One region of the Pseudalkalibacillus sp. A8 genome, then DNA from elsewhere that is predicted to be linked to it. Evidence: riboswitches for the same ligand, from Rfam matches in the RefSeq annotation. Region 1 holds a riboswitch; each other region holds the start of a gene.

Region 1 (4,623 bases):
CTTCGGATTCAGCTTCACCTGCTGCATCAATGAATAAAACAAGTTGACGGGACGCGTGGTAAGCGCGAAGGTCAAACCAAGCGTTGCAAAAATCAATGCCCTGAAACCGAGATGAAAGCCTCTGTAAAAGCTCTCTTCCGTAATATGGACCAGACCCCACTTCACCCATGTCGTATCACCTTTCCCGAACAAAATCATCGAGGAGGAAGTCGAAATGAAAATGATCAGAAACGGAATCAACAGAAGGCTGATCCGCTTTTTCGGATGGCCGGAAAAGAACCAGAGCAAAATCAAGGCTCCGATTGTAAGGTTGATCAGCCAATTGAGCTGATGCACAAAAAGGACGAAGATGAAGAGGATCATCATGGTGAACAGCTTCAGTGTCGGATTGATTTTATGAAGCCAGGTTTCATTAAAGTTAAGATCCATTTCCATCCCTCCTAGGCATGTGCATGCTCCCTGACCTCTATGTGGACGTCACGTGACAGTAATCCGTTTTCAATTGTCCAGACCCGGGTAGCGAAATGCTCGACGATATTGGTATCATGCGTCACCATGAGAATCGTAACGCCAGCCTTCCGATAATCTTCAAGCATCTCCAACAACGCGAATGTGTTTTGCGAGTCCTGGCCGAACGTCGGCTCATCCAACAGCAATATCGGCTGGCCCTTCACAATCGAAGCGGCGACACTCAATCTTCGCTTCTGTCCCATCGAGAGATGATAGGGGTGATGATTTTGAAATGGAATGAGTCGGAAGCGATCAAGCAGCTCGAGCACCTTCTTTTGAATGACCACCTCGTCAAGCTTCTCTAGCCTCAATCCATAAGCGATTTCCTCATAAACCGAGTTGGTCACGAACTGGAACTCCGGGTTTTGAAAGACGAAGGTCAGATGATTTGCAATCTGTTTTCCCTTTTTAATTGGGTTGCCGTGAATTTCATACATTCCTGCTGTCTTGATAAATTGCATGAGCGCGTGTAACAGCGTGGACTTTCCTGCTCCATTTTCACCAACAATTGCAATCCACTCTCCTGCTCGAACCGTAGCCTTTTCTACTGAGATAAAAGGCTTCTTCTTCCTGTAACCTTTAAAATTGTTGAGATGAAGCACAACTTCCTGATTGGATACTGCGTTTTTTTTCAAAGGTCGGCCGCTTAAATAGTCCTGCCAAACGCCAGGATACCAGATACCCTGCTCCTTCATCGTTTTCCGGTAATTTTTCAGGACCCAATCCTTCTCGCCATCTGCAATGATCTCGCCCTCTCCATTGAACAGGATGATACGATCGACCAGATCTAGAACATGATCCAGCTTATGCTCCACGATCAACAGGGTTTTATCCGTGCTGATCGCTTTGACTGTTTCCCAAATTTCTTCAGTCCCTTGAGGATCGAGTAAGGCTGTCGGCTCATCCAGAAACAAGACATCGGGCTCGAGAGCAAGAATCGAAGCGATCGCCAGCCGCTGTTTCATCCCTCCAGACAGCGTATGGATATTGGTATGAGGATCAGCCAGTTGTAACCCTACTGCTTTTAAAAGTGTTTTGATCCTGTCGGGCATATCTTTACGCGGTACTTGCAGGTTTTCGAAAACGAAAGCCAGCTCCTCGTCTGCATAAGGCATACAAAGCTGCGAATCTGGATCCTGGAAGACATAGCCCCAGGATACGGGTTTCTGGATTTGATCAGCTTTCATCGGAACCTCGATCGATTTCGGGATGATACCCGACATGACTTGCAGCAAGGTCGATTTTCCACAGCCGGACGGTCCAAGTAAAAGGACTTTTTCCCCTTTTTCAATATGGAGCGATAAATCTTTGAAAAGCAACTGTTCGTCACCCGGAAACTTGAGACGGAGATTTTCAAGTTGGATCATCGAATCACCCCGCTACTGATCGAGTGCATCGTAATCTTTCTTTGATGCCGGGCGCACCAGGTTCGTCACCCCGGTCTTTTCGAGCGCTTTCACGAGATAATAGGCAGCCACTCCTGCTATAAGAATCGACCCGATGATACGGAAACCAAGGAAAAGGCTGAGGTTCCACAAAGCAAGATCCTCGATATAGCCTTTGTAATAATCCATGATGATTGAACCGATTGCTGAACCGACTGCCGCAAGACTCACAACCGTAACATCAAAGCGCTTATACCGGAATGCCATGAAGACGAGCTCAGCAAACAACCCTTGCACGACACCAAATAACAGCACTTCAAGACCCCATTCGGATCCGACCAGGAACTCGCCGGATGCGGCAGCGACTTCTGCCAGGAAAGCGACCCCTGGTTTACGGATGATGAGGAACGCAACGGTAGCTGCCATGAACCACATTCCATAAATCAGTTGATCGATGTGGAGCCCAAGTGGTTTTACAAGGTAATAGAGCGGACCCCACAGCTTATAAACAATTCCGAACCCGATGGCTATGACGATTGTAACGAGGATATCTGTCAGCTTCAGACCTTTGTTCATGATGTTGCACCCTTTCCTGTTCCTGCGTGTTGTTGGAGGTCGATCGGCCATTTTTGTAAGGTGTAGGCCATTTCCCAGAACTCAAATTCATACTGGCTGCTGATGATAAAATGCTCTTTCATCCGTTCGCGGTCCGACTCCGTCACGTTTTCAGCGATCTGGTCGAATCTGTGGATCTGTTCCTCTACAAGCTCGCGGAACCATTCCCCGCCATACGCGGCAATCCATTCTTGATAAATCGGTTCATCAGGTTTGAATCCTTGGAGTCGTTCACCAATTTCATAATAAAGCCAGTAACACGGTAAAATCGCAGCGATGATATCCCCGAGATGGCCAAATTGCGCCGCACGGTACATATGGGATGTGTATGCATACGCTGTCGGTGCTGGTTGGAAGGTGAACCGTTCTTCGTCTGTGATCCCGAGTTGTTTCGAAAAATTCTCATGCAATGACAACTCCGCTTCGTAAGTACCTTTTGCATGGGACGCCATGCTTGCTGTCGTTTCAATGTTCGGTGATTTCGCTGCACCCAACGATTGAACCCTCGCAAAATGGGACAGATAGTAGGCGTCCTGCAGAACGTAATACCGGAAGTTCTCAAGCGGGAGTGTTCCATCAGCGATCCCTGTTACAAAAGGATGCTTAAAGCTCGCTTCCCAGATCGGATCTGCTGCTTTCCTTACGTGCTTTGAAAAAGACATGTATATTCCTCTCCTTTTTCCAGACGACCCACGATTCTGCAATTATTTCAATTAAAAAACCACTTTCTTTTTTCAAGAAAGTGGTTGGTTGAGTGTAGAATCGGTCCATAGTCGTTATGTAACCCTAACCACCACTTCCCTACGCTGGTATAAACCAGATCAGGTTCCAAGGGTCTTAAAGCTACACTTTAATCTCAGCCTTTACGAGAAGGCCCCCCTAGTGGATCGTCTTGTATAGTATTTTCGATGTAATCGTAACATGTATAGCCAAAAAGTCAAATGATTTTTCAGGAAAGAAGATTTTCATCCAGTAAAATCGCTACCGGAGCGATTTTTTCTGCTATTGGAGGTCTGGGGGTGCGATTTGGGTATCGCGATAGGATTCCAAAATGAAAATTGTCACGACATGTCCATCTAGCGCCTACTTCACGAGCGAATTTTTAAAAGCATAGATGACGGCTTGTGTTCGATCCTGAACTTCAAGTTTGTCGAGGATGTTGCTGACGTGGGTTTTCACTGTTTTCAACGCGATCACCAGCTCATCGGCAATTTCCTGGTTCGTCTTACCCTCCGTTATCAGCATCAAAATTTCGAGTTCCCGGTTCGTCAAATCTTCATGAGGAGGCCGTACATTGCCACGACGCATTTTCGTCATCATTTTACCTGTCACTTCAGGCTCAAGAACCATTTCCCCGCGATATGTGGCACGGACCGCATCAGCAATCGTACTTGCCTTCGAGGTTTTCAGCATGTAACTCGTCGCTCCGCTTTCAAGTGCCGGATACACCTTCTCATCATCAAGAAAACTCGTCACAATGATGATCTTTGCTTCAGGCCATTGGTCGATGATCTGTTTCGTCGCTTCAATCCCGTCCATCTCTTTCATGACAAGATCCATCAGAATCACATCCGGGCGCAGCTCAAGAGCTAGATCGACCGCTTCCCCGCCATCTCCTGCTTCACCGACGACTTCGATATCCGGTTGATTCGACAGATAAGCCGCTACACCGATCCTCACCATTTCATGATCATCTGCAAATAATACTCTAATCATCGTTTTCATCCCCCTCTCGTATGACAGGAATCCTTACTTCCAGCCGTGTCCCCTTGTTCGGCACGCTGATGATTTTCAACGTCCCGCCCAGCTCTACAGCACGTTCATGCATGTTTTGCAGTCCATATGAACCTGCCTTGCTCGATTCCACATCAAAGCCGACTCCATCATCGACAACCCGCATCAGGACGGTCCCTTCACGTTCGATACATAACACCTCAAGTGAGTTTGCCTTTGCATGACGAAGCGTGTTGGACACCGATTCTTGTAAAATCCGGAACAAGTGGTCCTCCACACCTTTTTTCAAAGGAATCGATTCTAGCTTCCAATCGATCTCAAGCGGAACTTTTTGTGATAGCTCCATCAGCAATTCCTTGATGCCTTCTTCAAGTGTTTT
Region 2 (4,623 bases), 1.6 Mb from region 1:
AACGTATGCAAATGAAAATGGGCTCAACTTAAAAGAAGCTGAACGGGAGTATTCAGAGGATATTGACGAAGGGAACATCATAAGTACGAATCCGAATCCAGGTGAAACAGTGAGGGCTGGTGATGAAATTACCGTGACCGTTTCAAAAGGTGTACCAGAGCCAGTCACCATCAAAGATATGGTGGAGATAGAATTCAGCGATGATGATGCCGGTAGCGATGATGATGCCGGTAGCGGTGATGGTAATGGAAATGGAAATGGAAATGGAAATGGAAATGGAAATGGAAACGGAAACGATAAGGAACGAAAGAATGAACCGAAACAGGTCCGGATCGTGACGAATGACGCGAACGGGGAGCAAACGATTGTCGATAAAAAAATCTCTGAAACAGAAATGTTCGAAATCCCTTTGACCATAAAGTATAACGGTGAAGGTAGTTACAAAGTCTATGTAGACGATGAAGAGTATTATAATGAATCATATACGTATGAAGAAGCGAAAAACTTTCAGAATGGAGAGTAGATGAACTGCATGCCAAAAGGAACGATCATTAAAGCATTGAGCGGGTATTATTATGTGAAAAGTGAAGAAGAAAATGAAATCTATCAATGCCGAGGAAGAGGGAATTTTCGAAAACGAAAGTTGACACCTCTTGTTGGTGATGAAGTTGTATTTGAATCGACCAACCAGACAGACGGTTATGTTATGGAAATCTTCGAACGGAAGAATGAACTGATCAGACCACCTGTTGCAAATATTGACCAGGCACTTATCATTTTTTCCGCACGCCGGCCAAGCTTTAATTCGCTCCTTTTGGATCGGTTTTTAGTCCATATTGAAGCGAACGATATTCTTCCGGTTATTTGTGTTAGTAAACTTGATTTATTGACAGATGACAAGGAAATCGAAAAAGAGTTGGAGGTATACCGTAAGATCTGCTACCAAGTTATCGAAACTTCTTCTTTGGAACAAAGAGGATTAGGAGAGGTAAGAGCACTTTTTGAGGATAAGGTAACGGTCATTGCAGGCCAGTCAGGTGTCGGTAAGTCGACATTGTTGAATGCATTAAACCCTGAATTAAACCTGGAAACCAACGATATTTCTGATCATCTTGGAAGAGGGAAGCACACAACAAGACATGTCGAACTGATCCCTTTTGGAGAAGGGCTTGTAGCAGATACTCCTGGCTTCAGCTCACTGGATTTCATCGAAATCGAACCAGAGGACTTATCAATCTACTTTCCTGAAATGAGGGATCGCCGTCCGGATTGTAAATTTAGAGGGTGTACCCATATATCAGAACCGAAGTGTGCAGTAAAAGAAGCTTTGGGAAATAACGAAATCTCTCAATTCCGTTATGACCATTACGTACAATTTCTTCAAGAGATCAAAGACCAAAAACGGAGGTATTAGTCATGACTAAAATTGCACCATCGATCCTTTCAGCAGATTTCTCCCGGTTAGGAGAGGAAATAAAAGATGTTGAGGCAGGGGGAGCAGACTATATCCATGTCGATGTCATGGACGGACACTTTGTACCGAATATTACGATTGGACCGTTGATTGTCGATGCAATAAGACCTATCACGGATCTTCCACTGGATGTCCATCTGATGATTGAAAACCCTGACAAATACATTCCGGAATTTTCTAAAGCAGGTGCGGATATCATTTCTGTTCATGTGGAGGCTTGCCCGCATCTGCACCGTACAGTAAATTTGATCAAAGACCATGGTAAAAAAGCAGGAGTTGTTCTCAATCCTCACACACCAGTCAGTATGATTGAACATGTCATTGAAGATGTGGACCTTGTTTTGCTGATGACTGTGAACCCTGGATTCGGTGGTCAATCTTTCATAAACCGGGTTCTTCCGAAAATCAAGGAAGTTTCTGAGCTTTGTAAGGAAAAAGGATTGGAAATCGAAATTGAGGTTGATGGGGGTGTCAATCCAGAAACAGCTAAGTTATGCCGGGAATATGGTGCGAATGTGCTGGTGGCTGGATCTGCTATCTACAAAAAAGAAAACCGGAAGGATGCAATTGACGCCATCCGTGGTGTATAATGATTTAGAAATAAAAATATAGTAATGAAACCACTAGGGGAATCTCTTGAAGAGATTGAGAGTGGAGTGTATGCTCCTGACCCTGAGAACCTGAACAGGATCAAACCTGCGGAGGGAAGTTGGCTTTCAAGTGATTTATATTTGATGAAAGCAACTGTATCCCTATGCAGTTGCTTTTTAATTGTTCAGTCAAGGGTTCTTTACTGTAAGGGGAGAATAGAAATGAGAAATCGTAATTTATTGATTGCTGAAGTTGCAATTATGGCCGCTTTAGGGATTATACTAGGATTTATTAAATTGAGCGGTCCATGGGCTTTTGGAGGTTCAGTATCGTTGGAGATGGTACCTATTTTTATCATGGCTTTTCGTAGAGGGTTATTTGCTGGGGTATTGACTGGGATGTTGATCGGTCTATTGCAATTATTGATCAATCCGTATATCTATTATTTCTTACAGGTCATCCTAGATTACCCATTGGCATTTCTAGTCGTTGGATTGGCTGGCCTTGCAAGACCGAAGTGGAGCGATTCATTCGGTAAGAGAGTATTGTTGATCATTGCAGGTACCTTTATTGGAAGCATACTCCGCCTTACAAGCCATGTCATTTCTGGGGTGGCATTTTTCGCTGATCAGGCACCTGAAGGTACACCAGCATTTACCTATTCCTTCATGTATAATTTTTCTTATATTGCACCGACATTTATTCTGACAGTGATTCTATTAGTTCTTTTATCAAAAACAGCTCCTAAGTTGGTTCATGGAGAGTGACCTTATTGAAGACGATTTGTTTAGTTTCTGGAGGACCTGAATATCTTCTGCCCGATCGGCTCCAATTGGATGATGCATTGTTTATAGGGGTGGATGAAGGGGTCCTTTACCTTCAAAAAAGAGATATAAAGCCAATAGCCGCCTTCGGTGACTTTGATTCTATTTCAGGTGAAGAATTTACCAGACTTCAAGAAAAACAAATGGAACTCTATACATTCGAATGTGAAAAAGACATGACAGATCTGGAACTGGCACTAAGATGGACGATAGAACAAAGGCCAGAAAAAATCATTTTATATGGCGCAACAGGCGGCCGTTTGGATCATGAATTGATCAATATCCAACTCTTGAAGGTAGGTTTGGAACACAAGATAGAGGTGGAGATTGTAGACCGGGATAACATCATCGTGATGAGGAGTCCGGGGTCATATACAATTGAAGCGAGTCATGAATTTCCGTATGTTTCTTTCCTTCCATTTTCCCCGCTCGTAACAGGCATGACGCTTGTTGGTTTTCGTTATCCGTTGGAGGAGGCGAAGATAGAATGGGGATCGACCCTTTGCATTTCAAATGAGCTTGTAACAAAAAAAGGTACTTATTCATTTGATGACGGCATAATTATGATGATAAGAAGCAAAGATCGAGATGGAAAATTACAAACTCCGGGTACTATTTCTAAGTAGACGAATATACTTAAATAGAATGTTAAATTTCCGAAGGGGAGTCTTCTGGAAACTAACGTTGGAGGAGGCGGAATCATGAAATTTTATACCATCAAGCTGCCAAAGTTTTTAGGCGGATTCGTTAGGGCGATCTTAGGATCATTTAAAAAAGGGTAACAAAAAAGCACCAACTCAGGTGCTTTTTTGTTTCATCATTCATGGAACTGCGTTGGTACGGAAAACGGGAAGATACGTCGTCCATCCTGATTATCTTTAAAAATGAAAGAGAAAATGGAACAAATTAGAAAATATCTTTAAAAAATCAAAAATATCTTTAAAACAAGCAAATCATCTTTAAAACGCGCACTAAACTCGAATACCACCATAAAAAAGGACTGGCTCATCATAAGAATGAACCAGTCCTTTTTCTGCTTTTGATCAGACACGTTCTACTTTGCCTGACTTCAAGGCACGAGCAGATACATATACACGTTTCGGTTTACCGTCAACAAGAATACGAACTTTTTGAACGTTCGCTCCCCATTTACGTTTAGTAGTGTTCAACGCGTGAGAACGCTTGTTTCCAAAGTTTGTCTTCTTACCAGTAACAACACATTTTCTAGCCATGATTGGTACCTCCTTTATTGCAAATAAGAAAATTGAATAATCTCATTTAGTAAACTTTTACGAAAACACTACATTATAGTAGCATGAGATATAGAAGAATGCAACAATGTTTATCAAGTTTATTTACTTGACACACCTAATCTTGATTCCATGATATATTCTTTCAAAATGAAGGATATTATAGTAAAATGACACTAGCCATAGGTCATTATAATCCAAGGGAGGATTCTGCATGTCTATAGAAATGAAAACAAAGTACGGAGAAATTGATATTTCTAACGATGTTATTGCTACAATTGCAGGTGGAGCTGCGATAGATTGTTATGGTATTATCGGAATGGCCTCGCAAAAGCAAATTAAAGATGGCATAACTGAACTTCTAGGCAGAGACAATTTCAGCCGTGGAATTGTGGTGCGGCAAGAAGAGGATGAAGTACACATAGACATGTATATCATCGTCAGCTATGGAACGAAAATTTCTGAAGTAGCTCACAATGTACAA
Region 3 (4,623 bases), 540 kb from region 1:
TGGTTTTCCCGACCGGACTGATTTCGTTACCTGCTTTAAAGCGGTAGTAGTATTGTTTATTCGCTTCCATGTCACCAACTTCTACATGTACTGAATGACCGAGTTCAGGGGTTGCAAGCTCCGTTCCTTGCTGCACGATTTTCCGGAAAGCTTCATCCTCAGCCAATTCCCATTGGACCGGTACATTATAATTCGGCATTCCACCGCCATTCAGTGGTTCCGGGGCAAGCCTTGTCCACAGTACCACGCTGTCAGATAACGGATCACCAGAAGCGACACCTAAAGTAAAAGGATAACTTGTAAATTGAGGAGCAGCTTCGACTCTCAAATTGTTCAAGGGCTGTGTCAGTGTCATACCCAAACCGACGACTGCAATTTTACTCACCTTATCCAAAAAGTCTTTCCGGTTCATAGATCGGTGCAATAATTTTTCAGAATCCTGGAACAAATCTTTTCGGTTCATCAGAAAATCTCCCTTCAGTATGTTGGTACACTTGGATTATAAGGAGGTTAGGTAAAACCAGTATGAATTTCTGATAAACTTCATTTAAAAATGAAATAGACAATCTTCATAAATATACCTACTAATGGACTACCGAAACGTATCAAGATTCATTTTAGGGTTCGATTTTCACTCCATTATGGAATTTAATGGTGATTATATAGGACATGTTACTTGCAGAATGGTAAGTCATTCGCAGTATTATCCAACCTTCTTCCATATACAATACCTTTATCGTTTATTTACAAAAGAATTACCCGTTAAGGAGTCTTGTTTCGACAAGTAAGTCCATCGATGACGAAACAAACGTAAAAACTGAAGAAATTGTTATCGTTCCTCAATTGATGCAATCTCATCGATATCCTCAGCGGAAACCTGTGAGAGGGCATTCAGGAATTCAACCTGGAAACTTCCTGGTCCCTCACCCCCTTTTCGTTCAGCTGCCATCTCTGCTGCTATACCATAGCTTGCTACAGCCGACGTTGCGGCCTTGACCAAATCTTTTTCCACTGCCGAAAAAGCTCCGATCACTGAACTTAGCAGACAGCCTGTCCCTGTGACTCTCGTGAGCATAAAATGACCGTTCCGTGCCACATAAGCCTTATCGCCATCGGAGATGACATCATCTACTCCAGTAACCACTACCACAAGACCCAGCTTCTCTGCAGCAGTTCGTGCTAGTTTTACAGAATCACGGTTCCTTTCCCCGGCATCCACACCTTTGATGGTCCATCTTTCTCCGATCACATTGGCTACTTCTGCGGCATTCCCTCGTAAGATCGAGATATCGATCTCTTTTAAAAGTTTCCGCGCTGTCTCTGTCCGGTAAGGTGTAGCACCAGCCCCTACAGGATCGAGAATAACGGGAACACCATGCTCGTTCGCCGCCTTCCCAGCAATGATCATCGACTCTACCACAGTTTCATCTAAAGTACCGATGTTGAGAACAACTGCCCCTGCAACCTTGGCCATATCTGCAACTTCCTCTTTCGCATAAGCCATGACAGGTGACACGCCTAAAGCTAACAGACCGTTTGCGGTGAAATTCGTCACTACCACATTCGTGATGTTATGCACCAGGGGCTTTTCCTTTCTGACTTTATCCAATGTGTTGGTAATAACGTTTTTATCCATTCTCTATCAACTCCTCTATCTGTCTACTTTTACAACTAGTTCATGACCAATCCACCATCGACCACTAAGTTTTGTCCAGTGACCGCCCTGCTCCAGGAAGACGCGAAGAATAAGACCGAATCCGCAACATCGTCGGGGGTAGTGACTTTTTGGAGTGGTGTGTTTTCTATTATTATCGCAAATACTTCATCAGGTGTAACCGCACTTGCATCTGTTTTTTCTAATAATCCACCAGAAACCATATTGACTGTAAAAGCAAGGAGTGCTCCTTTGCTCGTGTTATATTCATGATAGGCAACGACCGGGTTTTGGAAAAGGTTCGTCCCAATATTGATGACACGGCCGAACCTGAGCTCCGACATATCTTTTTTGCCTGCTTTCACTGTATTCAGGGCTGCTTTAACGCTACCTTCAAATGGGGTCTGATAGTCTTCCCACATGAAAATGTCTGCACTCTTCTTAATTGACAGCATCGAATCTAAAGGCCACCAATGCATTGTTCACGATGGTTGTGATCGGCTTTTTAAAATGATCCTAGCTTTATGGAACATTGCTTCCACTTCCTGAGGTTGTCTAATGTCTGCTTGAATGGCAATCGCTCTATCCTCACCGATTGTTTCAACAACTTGTCTCGCTTTTCCTTCATTTCTAAAGTAGTTGACTACTACTCTTGCACCCTCTCTGCCAAAAGCTTTGGCAATTGAAGCCCCAAGGCCTGCTGCTTCCTGTAATTAAAACGACCTGTTCCCGGATATCCAATCAAAACATCTCCTTCATAATCTTTTCATAAAGAAAACCTAAGCTTTTGCGAAAAGCTTGTTAAAAGTAAAAAGATCACCAGATATCTTAGTGACCTTTTAATAATTAATCTGCAAAAAGCCACTTCCCTACGCTAGTTCTACCTAGATCAGGTTCGAAGGGTCAGAGTATCCACTCCTCTCAGCAATCCATGCTCCCCTAGTGCTCAACCTATTTGAATTTAAAAAATTCATCATAGAAATCGATAGGGTCATAGTTTCTGAGTCGGTGGTTTAATAAAAGAAAAGAAAATGCCTCAGCATAGACGAACCGAATTGATCAGCCGTATAATTAGGTAGAAGACGTTTTTAATATGAATAAACACGTTGGTGATACTATGAAAAAAGAAACGATTCTAAAGTTCGATAAATCAATCGCCCGTAAAAAGCCGAACAACATCCACCAGAAGAAACCTTGCCCATTTTGTGTTACAGAAGGCCTTTCGGAATTATTGGAAACACAGGACTCGATCATCCTTGTGAAAAACAAATATCCCGTCGTACAGGATGCTTTTCAGACAGTGTTGATCGAAACGGATGATTGTGAATCTGAACTATCCGAGTATTCTAAGCCGCATCTTTTTAAATTGATTCGATTTGGAGTCGAGAAATGGTTGGAGATGGAGGAACAAGGGAGCTATCAATCCGTTTCTTTCTTTAAAAACTATGGACCTCTGTCGGGAGGATCTGTCCGACACCCGCATATGCAGATCATAGGCTTCAATGATGTAGATTACCGGGAAAACCTGAAGGAAGATTATTTTATAGGAGATGAAATCCATTGTTCCAACGGTGTCCAACTGAATCTATCAACAATGCCTATGATCGGTTTTACCGAATTCAATATCGTCATGAATGATGATCTCGCCGGAATCGACCAGGCTGCGGACTATATCCAGAAAACCGTACACTATATTCTTCATCATTATAATGGCCAAGGCTGCTCAAGTTATAATCTCTTTTTCTACCATTGGCTGGGTAAGATATTCATCAAGATCATCCCTCGATATCCCACAACCCCGCTTTTTGTCGGATATGGTTTTCGCCAAGTATTCAGCGATCCATTTGTTCTGATTGAGGATTTTCAAAAGTATTCTTTCTAAACGATTCGGGGGGCTAATTATGTCATCTCCAAAATTTCCTGTGGAAAAATCCGCACTTCGGAGATTCCTTTTATCTAAACAAGCTTTATTGGGGGCGGATCGTCCGCTTTCCTCCGCATTACAAATGATCAAGAAGCTTGAATGTGTGCAGCTTGATCCTGTGTCTGTCGTGGAACGAAATCAGCATTTAGTGTTGGGTGCACGTATTCCAGGGTATGAACCAAAGCATCTGGATGATCTCTTAGCGGGAGGAAAAGTATTCGAGTATTTCGCGAATGCTGCCTGCGTCATTCCGATGGAGGATTTCCCTATGTTTGAACCGACCCGCATCCGGATCCAACAAAATGTAGCTGAGTCGTTAGAAAAACAGGGGCTTGTGGTCGACACAGTAATGGAGCAATTGAGATCCGAAGGACCGCTTCCTTCCCGGGCTTTCCAATCGGAAAAACGAGTCCATGGCTACTGGGATAACAAGCTCCCAAAGACGAAAGAAACCTCGCTTGCACTGAATCTGTTGTTGGATTCGGGAATCATCCGAGTTGTAAAAAGAGAACGTACAGAGCGTTATTTTGATATTACAGAGGGGTCGATCAGCCCGGATTTATTGGACAATACTAGCGCAATGGATGAAGCGACTGCCCGGGAGATGCTGATTGAGAAATATCTCAGGGCGTATCGTGTCTTTGATCCACGTGACTTCAGGTTCGGATGGCAAAAATTGAAGGCTGCGGAACGTCGCGCAGAAGTTGAGCGGAGAGTTGCTGATGGAACGGTCATTCCTCTTGAAATCGATGGAGCCGAACGGCAGTATTACATGTTAGCTGAAGATTTGGATGAGCTTGAAAGGTTTGCGAGCAATGACCAGTCGTTGGAATTTTCCGGCGGTACTGTCACCTTCATATCGCCTCTCGATAATCTGTTATGGAGCCGGGAGCGGATCAAAGACTTGTTCGATTTCGATTATAAGTGGGAGATCTATATTCCACGCGCTAAACGGAAATATGGCCCCTATGCGATGCCGATTTTATATGGAGACCGCCTGATCGGAAGGATGGATCCGCAAATCGACCGGAAAAATGGAGTATTG
Region 4 (4,623 bases), 680 kb from region 1:
ATTCGGTTGGAATTGGGCATTTTACATCGTGATCCCATTTAGAGTCTTATCCATACTTTTCATATACCGTTTTACAGATCCGCCAACAGCATTCAATAGGTCACTAAAATATTTTGATTGGATAGGTGCTTTTATTCTTGGCGCTTCTATTGCAATGATGATTCAAGCATGGACACGTCTTGGTGAAACGGGATTCGATAGCATTACTCTGACTTTATTCATAGCAAGTATCCTTCTTTTACTCTTTTTCGTTTTTCAAGAAAAGAAGCATGAAGATCCTGTGATTTCACCAGATCTAATTCGGATCAGGAACGTCCAGCTGGCAAACATCAGTGCTTTCCTAGTCGGTATATTGATGTATAGAGCCATTGCCATATTGCCTCTTTACGCGAATCATGTTCTCGGGTCTGGAGCAGTGAATAGCGGCAAATTGCTCATTCCACTCATGGCAGGCATGGGGCTCGGCGTAATCATCAGTGGCCGTATCATCAAACGATTCAGCTACAAATCGATAAGTGTAGTGGGTTGGATCATGTCCTGTATAAGTTTGGCTGCATTGAGTGTTATGAGTATGATACAGGAGTTCAACTTTATTTCATATATCTTCATTTTCCTTTTAGGATTCGGTCTGGGCATTCTTCTTCCGACATTTTTGCTTCCGGCTCAAAATGCAGTCTCCGAGAGTAAACAAGCGGTTGTCGGTGCAATGGTACAACTTAGCCGGAATAGCGGTGGTGCGATAGGGATTCCAATATTGACGGGACTGCTTGCTATTTCTGATGGTTCAGGCAGATCAGGAGGCTACTGGTTTGTCTTCATGTTCTTGACTGCTAGTACTGTGATCGGACTGATCCTTGGCTTACAGTATAAGGGATCTATAAAGGAAGAAATGAGTCAAGGTACAACAAATCCTTGATAGTACCGGATTTTCTTTAACCAACCGTTCTTGATCACTTGTATTAAACTAAAATAGAATTCTGTCACAAACCTTGAAGTGAGCCATTCCCAGCTACTTCAGGTTTTTTTATGTAGAGCCCGCAATTCAACTACCAAAACATAATCGATATTTCTACACCTTGTTGTTTGAAAAAAATTGAAAGATGGGATTGAAAATTACAAAAAATGAGCGTATGCCCTGATAAAAAGAGATGCCAAAAATTAAAGCACATTCCCTGAAAATACTTCCTGTCTTGATTTGATGAATTCATAGTAAAGGACCGTAATTGTCTGGATAATCAAAAATACCGCAAATGAGTAAGGAAGTATATAACCTTTCTGGAATTGAATGATATCCAGCAATGTAAGAAGCCAATTTACTCCTACCGCAACGAAGCTCCACCCTATTACATACCAAATAAAGTATATTTATTGATATCGAGTGTTCATAAAAATAGACAAAGAAATAACCAAATGGACTGAATAAAACATAATAGAGGAAATCGAATAATTCATAGTTTTGGACATCATTTACCTTATAAAAGTCCATTTGCCCCCCACCTATTGTAAAATCCAACAACATTCCACTCGATAACCCCCATAATAAACTTAAATATGTAATTTTACGAGGTAATCTCTTCGGAAGAAGCCAGACAATGATAAATGTTATTATCAACATAAGTAAAATACTGATTTCATTTTTATCAAAATTTTCCCATAGCATTATGATTCATTCACCTCAAGCTAGGTTTTTTCCAAGCTCTTTGTTTTTGAAGGGTTATTCTATTAAAGTTGGCTAGTATAAAATTATGAATTAACTATATCGCCTTTTATTTTACCGGAATTTCATGTATACTGAAATGCAATTGAATAAGCAATAACTAGGGGAGTCCAATAGTTTGGGCTGAGAGAGAAACACATTAAAGTTTCTTGACCCTTTGGACCTGATCTGGATCATACCAGCGTGGGGAAGTTAGATATAACCTCTTTTATTGAGATGATACTTCTACATATGAAGCCGGGTCCATGCATTTTTGGGATCCGGCTTTTTTATGTTCAGCTTTCATCTCATGCCGTTGTCTTGTTCTGGATCTCGTCCTTTAAATCATAACAAAGGAGAGATTGATTAATGTCAGCAACCTCATTGAATGAAAAAAACATTTCCATCATGTCAAGTTTCTCAGGTAGTAAGAAAGTTTACGTACAAGGTTCAAGACCTGATATCAAGGTTCCGATGCGCGAAATTGAATTGAATCCGACAACAGGTTCTTTTGGTGAAGAAGAAAATCTGCCAGTACGTGTCTACGATACAAGCGGTCCTTATACGGATGATGATTATTCAGTAGACATTACAAAAGGCCTTCCTTCACTTCGAAGCAGATGGATACATGAACGGGGCGATGTTGAAGAATATCAGGGTCGAGACATAAAGCCTGAAGATAATGGTTATCGTGATAAAGATGACCCTCGTGCCAACCATAACGTATTTCCTGGTTTAAAACGTAACCCATTACGTGCAAAGAAAGGAAGAAATGTTACACAGCTCCATTATGCAAAAAAGGGAATAATCACTCCAGAAATGGAATTTATCGCATTAAGGGAAAATATGGATCCCGAATTTGTACGGGATGAAGTCGCAAGAGGCCGGGCGATCATACCCTCTAATATCAACCATCCAGAGACAGAGCCTATGATCATAGGACGTAATTTCCATGTTAAAATCAATGCGAATATTGGAAACTCAGCTGTTTCTTCTTCCATCGAAGAGGAAGTTGAAAAAATGACTTGGGCGACACGCTGGGGTGCTGATAATATTATGGATTTATCAACAGGGAAAAACATTCATACAACCCGGGAATGGATTGTTCGAAATTCAGCCGTTCCTGTCGGTACCGTTCCTATTTATCAAGCTCTGGAAAAAGTTAATGGTATTGCTGAAGACCTTACATGGGAGATTTACCGCGATACCTTGATTGAACAAGCTGAGCAAGGTGTTGATTACTTCACCATTCATGCGGGTGTCCTTTTACGATATGTCCCGTTAACAGCGAAACGTTTGACAGGAATTGTTTCACGGGGCGGTTCAATCATGGCACAATGGTGTCTATATCATCATAAAGAAAGCTTTTTATATACCCACTTCGAAGAAATTTGTGAAATTATGAAAACTTATGATGTTGCATTCTCTTTAGGAGATGGTTTACGTCCTGGGTCCATTGCAGATGCGAATGATGAAGCGCAGTTTGCAGAACTGGAGACTCTTGGGGAGTTGACACAGATTGCATGGGAGCACGACGTACAGGTCATGGTCGAAGGTCCTGGACATGTGCCGATGCATCTTATAAAAGAAAACATGGATAAACAACTTGAAGTTTGTAAGGAAGCACCATTCTATACCCTTGGACCTCTTACAACTGATATAGCACCTGGTTATGATCACATTACCTCTGCTATCGGTGCAGCAATGATTGGTTGGTATGGAACAGCCATGCTTTGTTATGTCACACCAAAGGAACATTTAGGCCTACCGAATAGAGATGATGTTCGTGAAGGAGTCATTACCTATAAAATCGCTGCCCATGCTGCTGATCTGGCAAAAGGACATCCAGGTGCACACAAAAGAGATGATGCCTTATCAAAAGCTCGATTTGAATTCCGCTGGAGAGATCAATTCAATCTATCCTTAGATCCTGAAAGAGCATTGGAATATCATGATGAAACTCTACCTGCGGAAGGTGCAAAAACAGCACATTTCTGTTCAATGTGTGGACCAAAATTTTGTAGCATGAGAATCTCACAAGATATTCGTAATTATGCGAAAGAAAACAAACTTGATACGAAGGAAGCGATTGATAAAGGTATGAAGGAAAAAGCAGAAGAGTTTAAGCAATCTGGAGGTAGTATATATCAGTAACTTTCTGAGGAGGTTATATTACGGTGGATGCTCAAAAAATCGAAGAGGAAATTAATCAATACAAAGCTCATCTTGCTTTTTTAGAGAAACGTCTAATAGATTTACAGCAAAATTGTGATCATCATTTTCAAGGTCATCAAAATTATGAAAAATGTCTAAAGTGTAATAAAGTCAATGTTTTATATTATTGATATGTGAGATTCAAGAACCTTGTCTTATTAAAATTAAGGCAAGGTCTTCTTGTTTTCATAATCCATAATGGGTGACGAGCCATTACAAGATGCTCATCACTCGCCCCCCCTCTCATGGAATAACTCTTAAAATCGGGTAAGTCTAAATCAATTCAATAGTGACCCATTCATCGTATATTTTCCTTGTAATCTATGAATATATGTTCCAATTCAGCACAATTTTCATTAAGATTCCGATTTCACGTTTAAAATGTTAGGTTCAATGAGGTCCGTATCCGGCGGGATATACCCGAGTTGTCTTCCTATTTTTACAATTTGCCCTTTATGGTGAAATTCGTGTGTGACGGTATGCGTAAAAAGCCATAATGCGGTAAACTCCGCACTACCACCACGCTTAAAGGAAACGTTAATGGTGTGATCCCATTCGTCTTTAAATTCATACAGAAATTCATGAACAAGGTCATCCGTTTTTCTAAAAACCTCGCGCATTTCTTGTACGTTGTTAACGGACTCCTTTTTTATTTCGGGTAGTGATTTTCCAAGGGCTCGATTTCCCAACCATACCCGATAACAATCGGCTAC

The links. Region 1 has a riboswitch for thiamine pyrophosphate ahead of tenA (thiaminase II). Riboswitches for the same ligand answer to the same signal wherever they lie in the genome.
Region 2: linked by a shared signal. The riboswitch ahead of thiT (energy-coupled thiamine transporter ThiT) and the one ahead of tenA (thiaminase II) in region 1 are both predicted to bind thiamine pyrophosphate.
Region 3: linked by a shared signal. The riboswitch ahead of ACJROX_RS06085 (SDR family oxidoreductase) and the one ahead of tenA (thiaminase II) in region 1 are both predicted to bind thiamine pyrophosphate.
Region 4: linked by a shared signal. The riboswitch ahead of thiC (phosphomethylpyrimidine synthase ThiC) and the one ahead of tenA (thiaminase II) in region 1 are both predicted to bind thiamine pyrophosphate.

Annotation. Positions count from the first base shown of each region.
Region 1 is NZ_CP174509.1:615,917-620,539, reverse strand. Features, by position in the region: gene ACJROX_RS03250 (energy-coupling factor transporter transmembrane component T family protein) at 1-435, opposite strand, end outside; gene ACJROX_RS03245 (ABC transporter ATP-binding protein) at 441-1,877, opposite strand; gene ACJROX_RS03240 (ECF transporter S component) at 1,890-2,471, opposite strand; gene tenA (thiaminase II) at 2,468-3,172, opposite strand; TPP riboswitch at 3,292-3,401, opposite strand; gene ACJROX_RS03230 (response regulator) at 3,594-4,226, opposite strand; gene ACJROX_RS03225 (sensor histidine kinase) at 4,219-4,623, opposite strand, start outside.
Region 2 is NZ_CP174509.1:2,257,189-2,261,811, forward strand. Features, by position in the region: gene pknB (Stk1 family PASTA domain-containing Ser/Thr kinase) at 1-523, shown strand, start outside; gene rsgA (ribosome small subunit-dependent GTPase A) at 533-1,414, shown strand; gene rpe (ribulose-phosphate 3-epimerase) at 1,417-2,064, shown strand; TPP riboswitch at 2,090-2,198, shown strand; gene thiT (energy-coupled thiamine transporter ThiT) at 2,287-2,832, shown strand; gene ACJROX_RS11740 (thiamine diphosphokinase) at 2,838-3,515, shown strand; gene spoVM (stage V sporulation protein SpoVM) at 3,591-3,671, shown strand; gene rpmB (50S ribosomal protein L28) at 3,933-4,121, opposite strand; gene ACJROX_RS11755 (Asp23/Gls24 family envelope stress response protein) at 4,354-4,623, shown strand, end outside.
Region 3 is NZ_CP174509.1:1,158,828-1,163,450, reverse strand. Features, by position in the region: gene ACJROX_RS06095 (alkaline phosphatase D family protein) at 1-463, opposite strand, end outside; gene thiM (hydroxyethylthiazole kinase) at 830-1,636, opposite strand; partial or broken gene ACJROX_RS06085 (SDR family oxidoreductase) at 1,672-2,337, opposite strand; TPP riboswitch at 2,504-2,605, opposite strand; gene ACJROX_RS06080 (DUF4931 domain-containing protein) at 2,748-3,536, shown strand; gene ACJROX_RS06075 (winged helix-turn-helix domain-containing protein) at 3,556-4,623, shown strand, end outside.
Region 4 is NZ_CP174509.1:1,298,779-1,303,401, reverse strand. Features, by position in the region: gene ACJROX_RS06830 (MFS transporter) at 1-916, shown strand, start outside; gene ACJROX_RS06825 (hypothetical protein) at 1,205-1,615, opposite strand; TPP riboswitch at 1,810-1,924, shown strand; gene thiC (phosphomethylpyrimidine synthase ThiC) at 2,066-3,850, shown strand; gene ACJROX_RS06815 (serine protease) at 3,874-4,041, shown strand; gene ACJROX_RS06810 (DinB family protein) at 4,267-4,623, opposite strand, start outside.